Regions from separate parts of the Sphingomonas sp. SORGH_AS_0870 genome, predicted to be linked through region 2. Evidence: riboswitches for the same ligand, from Rfam matches in the RefSeq annotation. Region 2 holds a riboswitch; the other holds the start of a gene.
What was found. Region 2 has a riboswitch for thiamine pyrophosphate ahead of thiC (phosphomethylpyrimidine synthase ThiC). Riboswitches for the same ligand answer to the same signal wherever they lie in the genome.
Positions count from the first base shown of each region.

Region 1: another riboswitch for thiamine pyrophosphate. It lies ahead of QE363_RS11070 (TonB-dependent receptor domain-containing protein); the one in region 2 lies ahead of thiC (phosphomethylpyrimidine synthase ThiC).

Region 1 covers NZ_JAVIYW010000002.1:2,342,426-2,350,204, reverse strand. Annotated here, with positions in the region: gene pnuC (nicotinamide riboside transporter PnuC) at 1-206, opposite strand, end outside; gene QE363_RS11075 (phosphotransferase) at 206-1,360, opposite strand; gene QE363_RS11070 (TonB-dependent receptor domain-containing protein) at 1,363-3,672, opposite strand; TPP riboswitch at 3,704-3,813, opposite strand; gene QE363_RS11065 (class I SAM-dependent methyltransferase) at 3,846-4,460, opposite strand; gene QE363_RS11060 (PIG-L family deacetylase) at 4,457-5,110, opposite strand; gene QE363_RS11055 (acyl-CoA dehydrogenase) at 5,107-6,117, opposite strand; gene QE363_RS11050 (glycosyltransferase) at 6,096-7,100, opposite strand; partial or broken gene QE363_RS11045 (catalase) at 7,322-7,779, shown strand, end outside.
Region 2 covers NZ_JAVIYW010000002.1:4,136,344-4,144,122, reverse strand. Annotated here, with positions in the region: gene gluQRS (tRNA glutamyl-Q(34) synthetase GluQRS) at 1-61, shown strand, start outside; gene QE363_RS19200 (twin transmembrane helix small protein) at 72-299, shown strand; gene QE363_RS19195 (cob(I)yrinic acid a,c-diamide adenosyltransferase) at 304-867, shown strand; gene egtB (ergothioneine biosynthesis protein EgtB) at 908-2,179, shown strand; gene egtD (L-histidine N(alpha)-methyltransferase) at 2,182-3,159, shown strand; gene QE363_RS19180 (ferritin-like domain-containing protein) at 3,360-4,316, shown strand; gene QE363_RS19175 (ferritin-like domain-containing protein) at 4,354-5,370, shown strand; TPP riboswitch at 5,511-5,620, shown strand; gene thiC (phosphomethylpyrimidine synthase ThiC) at 5,653-7,500, shown strand; gene QE363_RS19165 (DUF3892 domain-containing protein) at 7,590-7,779, opposite strand, start outside.

The DNA.
Region 1 (7,779 bases), 1.8 Mb from region 2:
CGGCTCCAGACGATCCAACCATAGAGGATGCCCACGCCGAACACCGCCTGCAACGCCATGTCGGCATAGAGCCGCACGTCGAGGAACAGCTTGAAATACAGCGCGCAGGCAAGGAGGTTGAGCGGCCAGCAGAACAGGCTTCGCCGCGCGGTCAGCCAGATCGCCAGGAAACTGATCGCCACCGCCGCCATCTCGAGCGTCGACATCACAATTTCCGCCTCGCCCGAAGCTCCGCAAGGAAATCGCGCCCCGCCGCCGATCCGAACCAGTCCGCATGACCCAGCAGATACCCCTCCCAGGCCAGCATGCCGGCGTCCCGGTCGCCCACGACCCCGGCGAAATAATCGATCTCCGACAGGGCGAACTCGACATGGACCAGCGGCAACATTGCGATGATGCTTTCCATCATGGCGGGGTCGATGGGGGAGATCGCCTCATAGCCCGCGATCAGTGATAATGCCGATGCGGGGTCGGCGATGGCGTCATCGTGCCCCTCCCCCAGGTCCAGCCACGCAAAGGCGGTCCGTTCGATCGCGATCGCCAGATCATGCGCGGCACAGCTGCGATCGGCCAGCCCGAAGTCGAACACGGTCCGGACCGTCTCGTCCGCCGCCCATAACAGGTTGGAGGGGTGCCAGTCATTATGGGTCCACAGGGGCGGCTGACCTGCGATATGCCGGGCCAGCCCCTCGCCCCATGCGGCGAATAGCGACGACAGGCGGCGGCGCCAGGCATGCCCGGCGAGAAACGCGGCCAGGGCCGGACGCGCGGCGACATAGGCTTCGGCCGCCGCCATCGGATCGGTCGCAGACAGGATGCCGAAGCTGGCGACCAGGGGCTGGACAGCACGCGGCGGCGCACCATAGCCGAGCGACGCGAGGTGCAGCCGCGCCAGCGAAACCCCGGCGGCATGGGCATGCGCGAGCGACCGGAACGGCGTCCAGGACAGCCGGTCGCGATACAGATCATCGCCCGGCGCCTGGCGATGGACCTCATAGGTCGCCTCGCCCAGCGCGACCGCGCTTTCCCCCTCCCCCGTGCGCCATATCTCGGGCACCGGCGCGCCCGCAGCGGCGAGATGCGCGATGAAGCGATGCTCCTCCGCCAGTCCGGCGGCCGTACGCACCCGGCGATCATGCCGCTTGACGAGCAGCATGCCCTCCGTCGTGTCGATCAGCGTCGCGGCGGAAAAGGGACGCGGCGAGTGCCAGCGCAGCGCCTCGATCCGGGCCGCCTGCGGATAATGCGCCAGCACGGCCGCCGCTTCCTCGGGCGTGATCGCGGGCCAGGTGGGGGCTTCCATCGCCAGCCCCATGCCATGGACGCGGTGACCGGCGCCCGCCTCGTCCGGGATAGCCATGCTCAGAACCCGCGCGAAATCGTCGCGACGACCGCCGATCCGCCGCCGATATAATAGGACGGCGCATTGCCCTTGATGATCGTGCCGCCGCGGCCGACGACATCGCGCGCGTTGGTCGTGACGGACTGAACCCCCGCCAGGACATGCGGATCGGTGACGTTGATCGCATTGACCCGCAGGTCGGTCCGCTTGCCGTCGAGCCAATCGGCCAGATGGACGCCGATCGCCAGGTCGAGCGTGGCATATCCCCGGATGCTCTCGTCGTTCATGAACGTCGCATATTGGCGGCCGACATATTTGCCCGCGATGCTGCCAAACAGATGCCCATCGTCATAGGTGCCACCGGCGCCGAACTGGAGCGTCGGGCTGGATACCGCCCGCTTGCCCCGCGTCGGCAGATAGTCTCCGCCGACCGGCAGATCGTCATCGACCCGCGCGCGCAGATATTCGCCCGAAACATAGACGCTGACGCCTCTCGCGGGCCGATAATCGATCTCGGCATCGACGCCATAGGACGTCTGTCCGCCCGCGTTCAGCGTCGAATTGACCAGCGCCCCGCCATTGTCGACCACGGTCGCCAGCTGGCGGTTGCGGAACTTGTAGTGGAAGCCGGTCACCGAGGCGGAAAGGCTGGGCCCGATATAGCGATAGCCAAGTTCCTGCGACACCGAATATTCGTTCTTCAACGCGTCCGTCCCGCGTGTCGAGACCACGCCGCCATCATAGCTGTCGTACAGCGTGAATTCGTTGGGCGTCCGGAAATTGGTCGTGACGTTGACAAAGGCCTGCTGGCGATCGTCGAGATCATAATGGACGGCGGCGCGCGGCAGGGCGGCGAAGCTGTCGCTGCGCACGCGGGTCTGCGGTCCAGGCAGGTAATTGCGGCCGTTGCGGAGCAGGTTGACGCCCTTGAAGCCGATATCGACCGTCAGCCTGGGGCTCAGCGCGATGCTGTCGGCCACGAAGACGCTCTTCGTTACGGTCACGGTGCGCTGGTCCTCATAGGCGAGCAGGCGGCCATCGGCGGTGCGGATCGCCTTGCTGCGATAGCCCCAGCGGTCGGCCGGGCGTCCGTCGGTGCCGACGGCGGTATAGGTCTGGGTCACACGGTCGGTGCCATAGTCGAACCACAGCCCCGCAGTCAGCCGGTGGATGCCCGCGCGCAGCGTCAGGCTGGCGACCTGGCCGGCCCGCATCTGATCGCCGGTATAATTGCCCAGCACCGTCGCGACCCCATTCACCGCGCCGGGCAGCGCGATCGGCTGCGCCAGTTCTTCGTTGCCCAGGAAATTGCCGGTGGTCGCAAGCTGGGTGCCATAGGGCGAATTGCCATAGCCGAACTGGAGATAGGTCGTGGCGTCCAGCGTCAGCCGGTCGCCCAGGACCAGATGCACGGGGGCCGAGGCATAGAGGTTGCGGAAGGGCGCGCGGTACAGTTCCCAGTAACGGGTTTCCCCCGACACATACTCGGCATCATAATTGAACCCGCGTCCCCGCGCGCGCCAATCGGCCAGGGTGGGGCTGGCATAGCTGGAGGAATTGGCGTCGTTGTACGACAGGGCGAGGCTGGCACGGTTGCCGTTTCCCCATTCGCCCAGCAGCTTGGCATCGACATGCTGGCGCAGATCATAGCCCGCGCCGCGCCAATTGTCCGCACGGGTGTTGGAATAGGACAGGAACGCCTTCAGCCCGGTATTTCCGATCGTCCCCGTATCGACCCGGACAAAGGCCCGGTACATGTTGTACGACCCCAGCGACAGATCGGCCAGCATTCCGCGCGCCGCCTTGGGATCGTCGAGCGACAGCGACAACAGACCGCCAGCGCCGCCGACGGTCGGCGAGGCGAGATCGACCGCCCCCTGGGCCAGCCGGATCGCCCGCACATTCTCTGCATCGGCGAATTGCGACGGATAGGGGTAATAATAGCCGATGTCGTTCTGCGGCGCGCCCTCCATCAGCACGCCGATCTCATCCTGCCCCAGACCGCGCAGCGTCAGGCTGGAACTGGTCGACAGGCCATAGGGATCGCTGGACGCGACATTGGCGCCGGGCAGCAGGCTCACCAGCTGAAAGGCGTTCAGCGTCGGGGCCTGCTTGACGATGAAGTCCGAGGAAATCTCGCTGACCGCCTTGGGTTCGGTCTGATCGGGCAGCAGCCCCTCGGGATCGCGGTGGCCGATCACGCGAATATCGGCAGGCGCGTCGGCCGCCCGCTGCGCCGAGGCCGCGCCGGGCAGCGCCAGCCACGCGGCGGACAGCAGCAGGGCACCATATCGGATCGTCTTGCGATCGCGCGAAATCAGAACAGCCATCGTCTCTCGTCCACTTCACACGGAAGGACGACGAAGGAACCGCCACCCTCCCTACGCCGGTATCAGCCGGATCAGGTTCGGCGGGTCATGGGCTGCTGCCCATCTCTCGACCGCGCATCAGCGGTTCCCCGGGGATGGCGTCGTCTAGGCGCTTACGGCCCGTAAGCAAATGATTATCGATGGCGGGAGGAAAGACCCGTCCGGGGCCCTGCGTCGCACCGCCGCGCGACGAGGACATGCCAGCGCGCCCGGCGGCGCATCGTTTCGACCTGCCAGGTCATGCCGGTCATCCGCAGGAAGCATTCCTGGATGTCGGCGGCGTGCTGCGCGAAATCATAATAGTCGATGCGATGATGCGCGAGGACCAGCCGCCCGCCGGGGCGCAAGGCCGCGGCGACGCCACGCGCGACATGCCGCATCGCGATGGGCGAAAGATAATAGAGCAGCTCGGCGATGACGATCGCATCATAGTCCCGTCGCGGAAACCGCGCGGGCAAGACCAAAGTTATCGCCCGTGCTCGCGGCCAGGCAGCGATCGCCCGCACCGTCAGGCGGGTGCCCTCGACCGTCCCCTCGGTCGCGTCGAGCCGAAGCGCGCGGCGGGCGATGGCGCGGCTGTTCGATCCATTGCCGCTGCCCAGTTCCAGGACCCTGCCCCATGGCCCCTGGCCCAGCGCATGCAGGATCGCCCGGCGCTTCACCGCCTCGTCCCGGTTGGAGAAGGTCCGCCAGGGATCGTCGTCCGCCGCGAACTTCTCGGCAAAGCCGCCAAGGTCGATCGCCTTCATCGCCTCACCGCAAGGAAACGCTCGACCGGGTGGGAAAAGGCCGCCAGTTCATGGCGTGCGATCGTAAAGCCCCGAGGATCGTCGGTGATCGCGCCCAGCTGGGTCCGATGCACCCGGATCAGCGCGCGCTTCGCCGCCGCGCCGCCGGGGATCGAGACGGTCCGGCTCCGCGCCGCCAGCCGCTTTTGCGGCGGCCAGACCTGATAGGTCAGACGCCGCCCGCCGAAGCGAAAACCGCCAAGCGCGGTCGCGACCGCCTGGTGATCGGGATGGGCATCCGTGGCGGCGGGCCCGACCAGCAGGTCCATGCCCCGCTGTTTCCGAAGCGCCCGGTGCAGCCGCTCGCGGCAAGGATCGCCCTCCGCCATCAGTCCACCATCGGGCAGCCCGAGGAACATCACCCGGTCGCTCCGGACGCCCAGACGGCGCAGCGCATGGCGGCTTTCCCGCTCGCGCGCGGCGATCAGACGCGCGGCGGGCCATGTCCGGCTGTCGGGATGCGAGGCGGCGCCGTCGCTGACCACGACGACCCAAACCCCGCTCCCCCGCCGCCGCAGCGCCTGGATCAGCCCCGCCGCCCCGATGATCTCGTCATCGGGATGCGGCGCGACGATGACGGCCCGGCGGACGCCGTTGAGGTCCAGCCTCATAGCGACAGCTCCAGCAAGCCCTGCGCCACCGCCTGCCCGACCCGAAGGCGTTGCGCGTCGGGCATGGGCTGACGCAGATAGACCGCCAGATCGGCCAGCATCGCGGAGAGCGGATGGGTGAGGAACTGCCCCGCCAGCCCCACCGCCTCCCGAGCGATCACGATCGCCTGCTCGGCCGTATCGGCCACCGCCATGCGCGCAGCGGCGACCCGCGCCAGCCGCGCCTCTTCGCCCTCCTCCCCGAACCAGCATCGCGCCGTGCGCCGCACGATGGCCGCGGCCAGCTCCGCCAGCGCGAACAACCGCGCGAGCCGGGCCGACTGGAACGGATCGTCGGCGCGCCCCGCCTCGACCAGATGGCGGCGGGTCAGGTCACACAGCCCGGCCACGCCCCCGGCATGGACCGCCACGAACCGCAGCGCCCCGCCGCTGAAAAAGGGTTCGCGCGCATAGAGGTTCGGCGCGCCGATCCGGTCGTCCTGCGCGATGACGCCGTCCCGCCAGCGGACCAGATGCGTTTCGGACCGCTGCATGCCCGTCACCCGCCACCAGTCGCGGTCGATCACCGGCGGGACCCGCGCCAGATCGAGCAGCAGCAGTTGCACTCCCTCGGCCGTGTCCGCCGTGACCACGGCGTGGCTCAACACCCCGGCGCCCGAGGCATGGCTCTTGCCCCCGGTCAACCGCTCGCCGTCCAGCCGCAGGGGCTCGCCCGCCAATCCGGCATTCCAGACGCCCAATGTCGCCCCCTGAGCCAGTATCCCGCCCAGCCGTTCCACCTGCGCCGCCGATCCGTAACGGCGCACGATCTGCACCGCATCGACATGACCCTCGACCAACCGCCCGAGCGGGAGATCGCGCCGGCCGATGTCATACAGCCGGGCCAGCAGCACGACATAATCCTCGACCGTCCGGGGATCGCTGGGAGGATGCTCGGCCCAGCCCATGGCGGCAATCGCGCTTCGCAGTTCGTCGGCCATGGTGGTCATGCCGCGATCTCGCACCATCGGCTCTCCAGTTCGGTCAGAAGATCTTCGGCGTCCGACAGCGACACCTGGCCGGAATGGACGGCCGGTGCCGGGACGATCCGCATCGCGAACGCTTCCGCATTGGGGCAATCGCGCGCGACGCCCAGGACATGGTCCGCCGAAAGGCCCAGCCGCTCGCCGAGCGCGATGCGCCGGTCGACCCGGTCGATCATGGCGAAGCTGTGCCGCGCGGCCGCCTGGGCGCGCCATTGCCAGGCCGCACCGCGCGGATCGGCCATGCGCGGCGGCTCGCCCTGATCCAGCGCCAGCAACTGGCCGGCAAGCCCGCCGCCGATACGCCCCTGTCGGCGGGACGAGGTCTCCACGATCATCGCCGCGTCCCGACGGACGCGCAGCCCGGCGCGCGCGGCATCGTCGAGCAGGCGGGCGTCCTCTCCCGACGGGATCGGCAGGAACCCGCCCAGCGCGCGATAGGCGGAGGCGCGTATCGCGATATTGGCGCCACCGCCGAAGTGATGCGTGTCCCGCGCCTCCCATGGCACCGGGTCGATGGCCCGGCGATATCGGTGCAATCGGTCGTAATAATGCTCGATGCGGCTTTGCTGCGGATCGGATGCGGCATCGACCCGCTGGATCCGCCCGGCGACGACCTCCGCCTGGCTCAGCCCCCGACGACCCGCCGCGATCCAGTCGCGCTGCGGCGTGCTGTCGGCATCCGTCGTGAAGAGCAGGCCCTCGCGCCCCGCCAGGACGGACAGCCCCATCGCCAGCGCCGCGCGCCGGGCGGCCCCGGCATTGGGCACAGCATCGCGCCCGCCCCTGGCGACATGCAGCCGAAACGGCAGGGTCGGGCCGAGACGATCGACCAGCGCGACACTGCCATCCCGGCAGTCGTCCAGATACAGGCATGCCTCCAGCTTCGCCCCATCGACGCGCAGCGCGGCAAGCGCGGCGAACAGCGCGGGCAGCATCGCCTCTTCATTTCGGGCGGGGATGCACATCACCACGGGCGCGTCGTCGAACAGAAGCCTTCTCCCTCCCGCCGCCGAAACTCACCGAGGCCCCGCACGGCCGGGAACGGAGGGCTGATCCCGATCACTAGCATGGGTTTACCCAAAGGCGGCAGGAAACACCTTGATGAATATCAAGCATTTAGTTGGAGGGCGATTGGCCGATCCGCGCGTTGGACGGGCACGTTCCCTCAACGATGAAAGACACCATCATGGCCAGTTCGAAGAGCAAGCAGGGCAGCGGCAAGGCCAAGGGCGTATCGCCCGCCCAAGCGCCCTCCCTTCCCGCCGGGGCGGATATGCCGACCCATTATGCCGAGCCCCAGGGCCATGGCGGAGAGACGCATCAGGCCACCGACGACACGGCCCGGACGCTGACCACGCAGCAGGGCGTCCACGTCGCCGACAACCAGAACAGCCTGCGCGCCGGGGAGCGCGGGCCGACGCTGCTCGAAGACTTCATCCTGCGCGAGAAGATCTTCCACTTCGACCATGAACGCATTCCCGAGCGGGTGGTCCATGCCCGTGGATATGGCGCGCACGGCGTCTTCGAGCTGACCGACAGCCTGGCCGAATATACCCGCGCCGACATACTAAGCGAGGTGGGCCAGCAGACCGAAGTCTTCGTCCGCTTCTCGACCGTCACGGGCAACAAGGGCTCGATGGACCT
Region 2 (7,779 bases):
GCTGGCGGACGCGCTGCGCCGCAATATGCTTCCCGCTGGATTTCGGCTGGGGGAGGCGTAAGCTCCCCGGCATGACCACATTTCTCGTGATCCTGCTGATCGCGGCGATGCTCGCCACCCTGGTCGCGCTGGTGCGCGGCATCATCACCTTCCTGCAGGAAGCCACGGCGGAGGCGAAGGGCGAGGGGCCGACCGCGTCGCAGCTGAAATCCAACCGGATGATGCAGCAGCGCATCTTCTTCCAGGCGCTGGCGATCACCATCGTCGTCCTGCTGCTGTTCCTGGCGGGGCGGACCTGATCCGATGGTCAAGCTGACGAAGATCTACACCCGCACCGGCGATGCGGGCACGACCGGGCTGGTCGACGGGTCACGCCGGTCCAAGGCGGATGCGCGGCTGATCGCGATCGGCGAGGTGGACGAGGCGAACAGTGCGATCGGCGTCGCGCTGCTGAGCATGGAGGGCGCGCTGGCCGAGCAGCTGACGCGAATCCAGAACGACCTGTTCGACCTGGGCGCCGATCTCGCCACGCCCGACCATGTCGAGGGGGCGCTGCGCATCCTGCCCGAACAGGTCGCGCGGCTGGAGGACGAGATCGACGCGATGAACGCGCAACTGGCGCCGCTGACCAGCTTCATCCTGCCCGGCGGCACGCCAGCGGCGGCGCATCTGCATCTGGCGCGCGCGATCACGCGGCGGGCCGAGCGGGCGGGCGTCGCGCTTTCGGAGCATGAGGCGACCAATCCGTCCGCGCTCGCCTATCTCAACCGCCTGTCGGACTGGCTGTTCGTCGCGGCACGGGTGGTGAACAAAAACGGCGCATCGGACGTTCTTTGGGTTCCAGGAGGGGTGCGGGCGAGACGGTAACGGGCCGGTCGCTGTTCCCCGCAATCCGGGGAGCAGCCGAATGCCGACCCTCGTACCGTCGTCCGCGACGGCGCCGACGCCTGCCGACGAACTGGCATCCCGCTATCGCGCCGTCCGCGCGCTGACCCTGTCGCTGGCAGAGCCGCTGTCCGACGCCGACGCCACCGTCCAGTCGATGCCCGACGCCTCGCCCGCGAAGTGGCATATGGCGCACACGACCTGGTTTTTCGAGACGTTCGTGCTGCGCGACCATGTGCCGGACTATCGGCTGCACGATCCGCGCTTTCCCTTCCTGTTCAACAGCTATTACGAGGCGGAAGGAAAGCGTCACGCGCGCCATCGTCGCGGGATGATCACCCGCCCGACGCTGGACGAGGTGCGGGCGTACCGCGCGCATGTCGATGCCGCGCTGCTGGCGGCGCTGCCCGATTTGCCCGACGCGGCGCGCGAGCTGGTCGCGCTGGGATGCCATCACGAGGAGCAGCATCAGGAGCTGTTCGTCACCGACATCCTGCACCTTTTCTCCGAAAACCCGCTGGAGCCCGCGCTCTATCCGCCCGAGCCCAAGGCCCCCGTCGCGATGCCCGGCCCGATCGGCTGGATCGAGGGGCAGGCGGGCGTGGTCCGGATCGGCCATGACGGACAGGGCTTCGCCTTCGACTGCGAAGGGCCGCGCCATGAGGCCCTGCTCCATCCTCATGCCATCGCGGATCGCACGGTCACCAATGCCGAATGGATGCAGTTCATCGCCGATGGCGGCTATCGCGATCCCCGGCTCTGGCTGTCGGATGGCTGGGCGTGGGTGAAGGGAGAGGGGATCGCCGCGCCGCTCTATTGGGAAGAGCGCGACGGCGGCTGGACCCGTTTCGGGCTGGACGGCCGCCGCGTGGTCGATCCCGCCGCCCCGGTGACGCATGTCAGCTTCTACGAGGCGGATGCCTTTGCCAGCTGGGCGGGCGCGCGGCTGCCGACCGAGATGGAGTGGGAAGCCGCCGCCGCCGCGCATGATCCGGCGGGGGGGCACCAGATGGAGGCGGGCGGCGCGATCGAACCGCGTCCCGCGACCCATGGCCCCGCCTTTTTCGGCGATGTCTGGGAATGGACCGGCAGCGCCTATCGTCCCTATCCCGGCTTTCGCGCCGTCGAGGGGGCGGTCGGCGAATATAATGGCAAGTTCATGAACGGGCAGTTCGTCCTGCGCGGCGGAAGCTGCGCGACGCCGCGCGGCCATGCCCGCGCCTCCTATCGCAATTTCTTCTACCCCCATCAGCGCTGGCAGTTCACCGGCGTCCGTCTGGCAAAGGACCTGTAATCATGCTGAAGCCCGAGATCGAGGATGGTCAGATGTCGCTGACCGATCCCGCCTTCCGCGCCGATGTCCTCGCCGGACTGGAGCGCCGCCCCCGTGCCATCCCCGCCCGCTGGTTCTATGACCGCAAGGGGTCCGAGCTGTTCGAGGCGATCACCGATCTGCCCGAATATTATCCCACCCGCGCCGAGACCGCGATCCTGAAGACCATCTGCCCCGACCTCGTCGCGCATGTCGGCAAGGGGCGCGCGGTGGTCGAGTTCGGATCGGGCTCCTCGACCAAGACGCCGGTGCTGCTGCGCTGCGTCGAGCCGTCGGCCTATGTGCCGATCGACATTTCGGGCGACTTCCTGCGCGAATCCGCGCGTAATCTGCAACAGGCCTTTCCCGACCTGCCCATCCATCCGCTGGAGGGGGATTTCATGCACCCGCTGGCGCTGCCCGCGATGGTGGCGGAGGCGCCGAAGCTGGGCTTCTTCCCCGGCTCGACCATCGGCAACATGACGCCCGCCATGGCGACCGACCTGCTGCGCGCGATGCGCGGTTCGCTGGGCGAGGGGGCAATGCTGCTGATCGGGATGGACCGCGCCAAGTCCAGCGAAATCCTGGTCCCCGCCTATGACGATGCGCAGGGCGTGACGGCGGCGTTCAACCGCAATCTGCTCGACCGGATCAACCGCGAGCTGGACGGCACCATCCCGGTCGAGGATTTCCGCCACCGCGCGGTGTGGAACGACGATCGCTCGCGGATCGAGATGCACCTGGCCGCGACCCGCGACGTCGCCTTCACCATCGAGGGCCGCCCCTTCGCCATGGCCGCAGGCGAGACGATCCACACCGAGAACAGCCACAAATACGGCCCCCGCGACGCCAAGATCCTGCTGCGCGCGGGCGGCTGGACTCCGGTCGCGCAATGGAGCGATCCGGATGACATGTTCGCGGTCTATCTGGCCGAGGCGCAATCGGTTCGTCTTGCTCCATGAACGTTTCGTCGTATCGAATCGCGGTATAACCGGACAGGTGAAAAGAGTTGCGTCTTTTCCTGCGGACGTAACGTTTCGCTTTTCGGTCGGGCGTTGGGCTTTACCCTGAAAAGTCTTCCCGCTTGACCCTCTTGCAAGTCTATCTGCTGGCAAAGAGCCGACAGATAGACTTGCGAGGGTTCCATACCGGGAGGAGCATGATGACCGAAAGCGCACACCTGCTCGACGCATTCGACGCACGGGCCCAGCGCCGCGATCAACGACGCGCGTTCTTCAAGACGGCGATGGGCGCCGCCGCCGCCGGCGTCGCGGCCTTTACCCTGACCAGCAAGGCGGGGGCCCAGTCGACGATCACCGACGCGGATATCCTAAACTTCGCGTTGAACCTCGAATATCTCGAAGCGCAATTCTATGCCTTTGCCGCCAACGGCACCGGCCTCGCCTCCAGCCAGTTGACCGGCACGGGCACGCAGGGCGCGGTCACCGGCGGCAAGAAGGTGACGTTCACCGACCCGATCGTCGAGCAATATGCCCGCGAGATCGCGGCCGACGAAGCCGCACATGTCGCGTTCCTGCGCACCGCGCTGGGCAGTTCGGCGGTGGCGCAGCCCGCGATCAACATCTCGGGCGACGCGAACGGCGCGTTCACCGCGGCGGCGCGCGCATCGGGCGTGATCGACTCCAACTCGACCTTCGATCCTTACGCCTCGGACGAGAATTTTCTGCTCGGCGCGTATATCTTCGAGGATGTCGGCGTGACCGCCTATAAGGGGGCCTCGCCGCTGATCAGCAACAAGACCTTCCTCCAGGCCGCCGCCGGCATCCTGGCGGTCGAGGCCTATCACGCCGCGATCGTCCGCACGACGCTCTATGCCAAGGGGATCCAGACCCCGGCACTGATCACCGCAGCGGGCAAGATCTCGGACGCGCGCGACAGCCTGGACGGGACCACCGACCTGGATCAGGGCATTGCCGCGACCACGGTCGGCGGACAGCTGGTGTCCAACATCGTACCGCTCGACTCCAACGGGATCGCGTTCAGCCGCACGCCGCAGCAGGTGCTGAACATCGTCTATCTCAACAAGGCGTCGGCCACGCTGGGCGGATTCTTCCCCGCCGGCGTCAACGGCACCCTGCGCGCCAGCGCGGCCAACTGATCCCCCTTTTTCCTCGTTCCGAGAGGATTTTTTCATCATGAGCGAAGAACGCTTCATTCTCGATGTGATCGAAGAGGCTTCGGCCAAGCGCCGGTCCGATCGTCGCCGTTTCATGCGCATGGCCGCCGGGGCCGGTGCGGTGGGCGGGCTGGCCATGCTGGGCGCCTGCGGCAGCGACGATAACGACGTCATCGTCCTGCCGACGCCCACCCCGACCGCGACGGCGGGCTCGGTCACCGACGCCGATGTCCTGAACTTCGCGCTTCAGCTCGAATATCTGGAAGCGCAATTCTACAGCTATGCCGCCTTCGGCGCGGGCCTGTCCGCCTCGCTTCAGGCGGGTACGGGCACGCAAGGCTCTGTCGCGACCAGCACCAGCGGACAGCCGCGCCAGGTCGCGTTCCAGGACCCGTTGGTGGCGCAATATGCTCGCGAGATCGCCTATGACGAGATCGCGCACGTCACCTTCCTGCGCAATGCCCTGGGCTCCAGCGCGGTGGCGCAGCCCGCGATCAACCTGTCGGGCGATGCCAATGGCGCCTTCACGGCGGCGGCGCGCGCGGCCGGGGTGATCGGATCGACCGGAACCTTCGACCCCTATGCCTCGGACGAGAATTTCCTGCTCGCCGCCTATATCTTCGAGGATGTCGGCGTCACCGCCTATATGGGCGGGGTCACGCTGCTCTCCAACAAGACCTTTGTCGAGGCGGCGGCGGGCATCCACGCAGCCGAGGCCTATCATGCGGGCCTGGTCCGCTCGGTCATCTATCGCAAGGGGCTGAGCAACGGAACGCTGATCACCGCGGCGAACCAGATTTCGGACGCGCGTGACAGCCTGGACGGCTCGACCGACCTCGATCAGGGCATCACCGTCACCGCCAACGGCGTCACGTCGGCCAACATCGTGCCCGCCGATTCCAACGCCGTCGCCTTTGTCCGCACGCCGCAGCAGGTGCTGAACGTCGTCTATCTCAACAAGGCGGCGGTGACCGGCGGCGGCTTCTTCCCGAGCGGCCTGAACGGCAATGTACGGACCAGCGCGGCCAGCGGCTGACGCATTCTGTCCCGCAAGGGGTGATCGCCCCGGTCGGCCGCCAGCCCCTGGCCGACCGGGGCTTTTTCATACGTCCGCCCGGCCGCGCGGGGCATTTCGGCGGAAAGCCCTTCTGCTTGGCGCGATTTGCGCTTATGCAAGGGCCATCCCCGGGGGAGCGCTGACCTGCGCTTGAGAGGGGGGCAAGAGCCCCCGACCCGCTGAACCTGATCCGGCTGACACCGGCGTAGGGAGGGAGCGGCCCCGTCTCTCATGGTCCGTTTCCTCCGCATGGAGTGGACTATGGCAGATATTCCCGCAAAGGCTGAAATTGGCGTCACCACCGGCCCCATTCGTGGGTCGAAGAAGATTCATGTCGGCCCGCTGGGCGTCGCGATGCGCGAAATCCATCTCGACCCGTCTTCGGGCGAGCCGCCTTTGCGCGTCTATGACACCAGCGGCCCCTATACCGATCCGAACGCCCGCATCGACATCATGGCGGGCCTGCCGCAGATCCGCCGCGACTGGATCGAGGGGCGCGGCGATGTCGAGGCCTATGACGGCCGTGAGATCCGCCCCGAGGACAATGGCCAGCTTGGCCCCGACCGTTCGGGCGGCGTGCCGCAATTCCCGCGCACCGGGCTGAACCGCCCGCTACGCGCCAAGCCCGGCATGAACGTCAGCCAGATGCACTATGCCCGGCGCGGCATCATCACGCCCGAGATGGAATATGTCGCGACCCGCGAGAATCTGGGCCGCGAGATGCTGCGCGAATATGTCCGCGACGGCGAGAGCTTCGGCGCTGCCATTCCCGATTACGTGACCCCCGAATTCGTCCGCGACGAAGTGGCGCGCGGCCGGGCGATCATCCCCAACAACATCAACCACCCCGAATCCGAGCCGATGGCGATCGGCCGCAACTTCCTGGTCAAGATCAACGCCAATATCGGCAATTCGGCGGTCGCCTCCAACGTCGCGTCCGAGGTCGACAAGCTGGTCTGGTCGATCCGCTGGGGCGCGGACACGGTGATGGACCTGTCGACGGGGCGCAACATCCACGACACGCGCGAATGGATCATCCGCAACTCGCCCGTGCCGATCGGCACCGTCCCCATCTATCAGGCGCTGGAAAAGGTCGGCGGCATCGCCGAGGAGCTGACCTGGGAAATCTTCCGCGACACGCTGATCGAACAGGCCGAGCAGGGCGTCGACTATTTCACCATCCATGCGGGCGTGCGCCTGCCCTATATCCCGCTGACCGCCAAGCGCGTGACGGGCATCGTGTCGCGCGGCGGCTCGATCATGGCGAAATGGTGCCTGGCGCATCACAAGGAGTCGTTCCTCTACGAACGCTTCGACGAGATCACCGAGATCATGAAGGCCTATGACATCGCCTATTCGCTGGGCGACGGCCTGCGCCCCGGCGCGATCGCCGACGCCAATGACGAAGCGCAGTTCGCCGAGCTCTATACGCTGGGCGAGCTGACCAAGCGCGCCTGGGAACAGGACGTGCAGGTCATGATCGAGGGGCCGGGCCATGTGCCGATGCACAAGATCAAGCAGAATATGGACAAGCAGCTGGAGGCGTGCGGCGAGGCGCCCTTCTACACCCTCGGGCCGCTGACGACCGACATCGCGCCGGGTTACGACCATATCACCAGCGGCATCGGCGCGGCGATGATCGGCTGGTACGGCACGGCGATGCTCTGCTACGTCACGCCCAAGGAGCATCTGGGCCTGCCCGACCGCGACGACGTGAAGGTCGGGGTGGTGACCTACAAGCTGGCCGCCCATGCCGCCGATCTGGCCAAGGGGCACCCGGCCGCCAAGATGCGCGACGACGCCCTGAGCCGCGCCCGCTTCGAGTTCCGCTGGCGCGACCAGTTCAACCTGTCGCTCGACCCGGACACGGCGGAATCCTACCACGACCAGACGCTCCCGGCGGAGGGCGCCAAGACCGCGCATTTCTGTTCGATGTGCGGCCCGAAATTCTGCTCGATGAAGATCACGCAGGAAGTGCGCGAGTTCGCCGCCAAGCAGAACGCGCCGGTCGAAACCTTCGTCGCGGCCGAGGATGCCGAGGCGGGGATGCAGGAAATGAGCGAGAAGTTCCGCGAGAAGGGTGGGGAGGTTTACCTTCCGGCGGAGTGACGAAAAGGGGCCGCACCTGGCAACGGTGCGGCCCCGACTCCCAGCCTCCGTTCAGCCTGAGCGAAGTCGAAGGCCACGGGAATTTCAGCTTAGGGGCATTCGGGCAGGCTCAACAAATTGTTGGGCTGCTCGCCATCGTTTTGCGTCTTCAGATACTTATTGCCTGCGGCTGAGCGGGCGACGATGACCCACGCCGATTGACCGCCTACCGATACGTAAAATTGCCACTGACCGGACTCGATCGCCGCAATGGCCTCTTCCTGCGTCAGTTTCCATCGG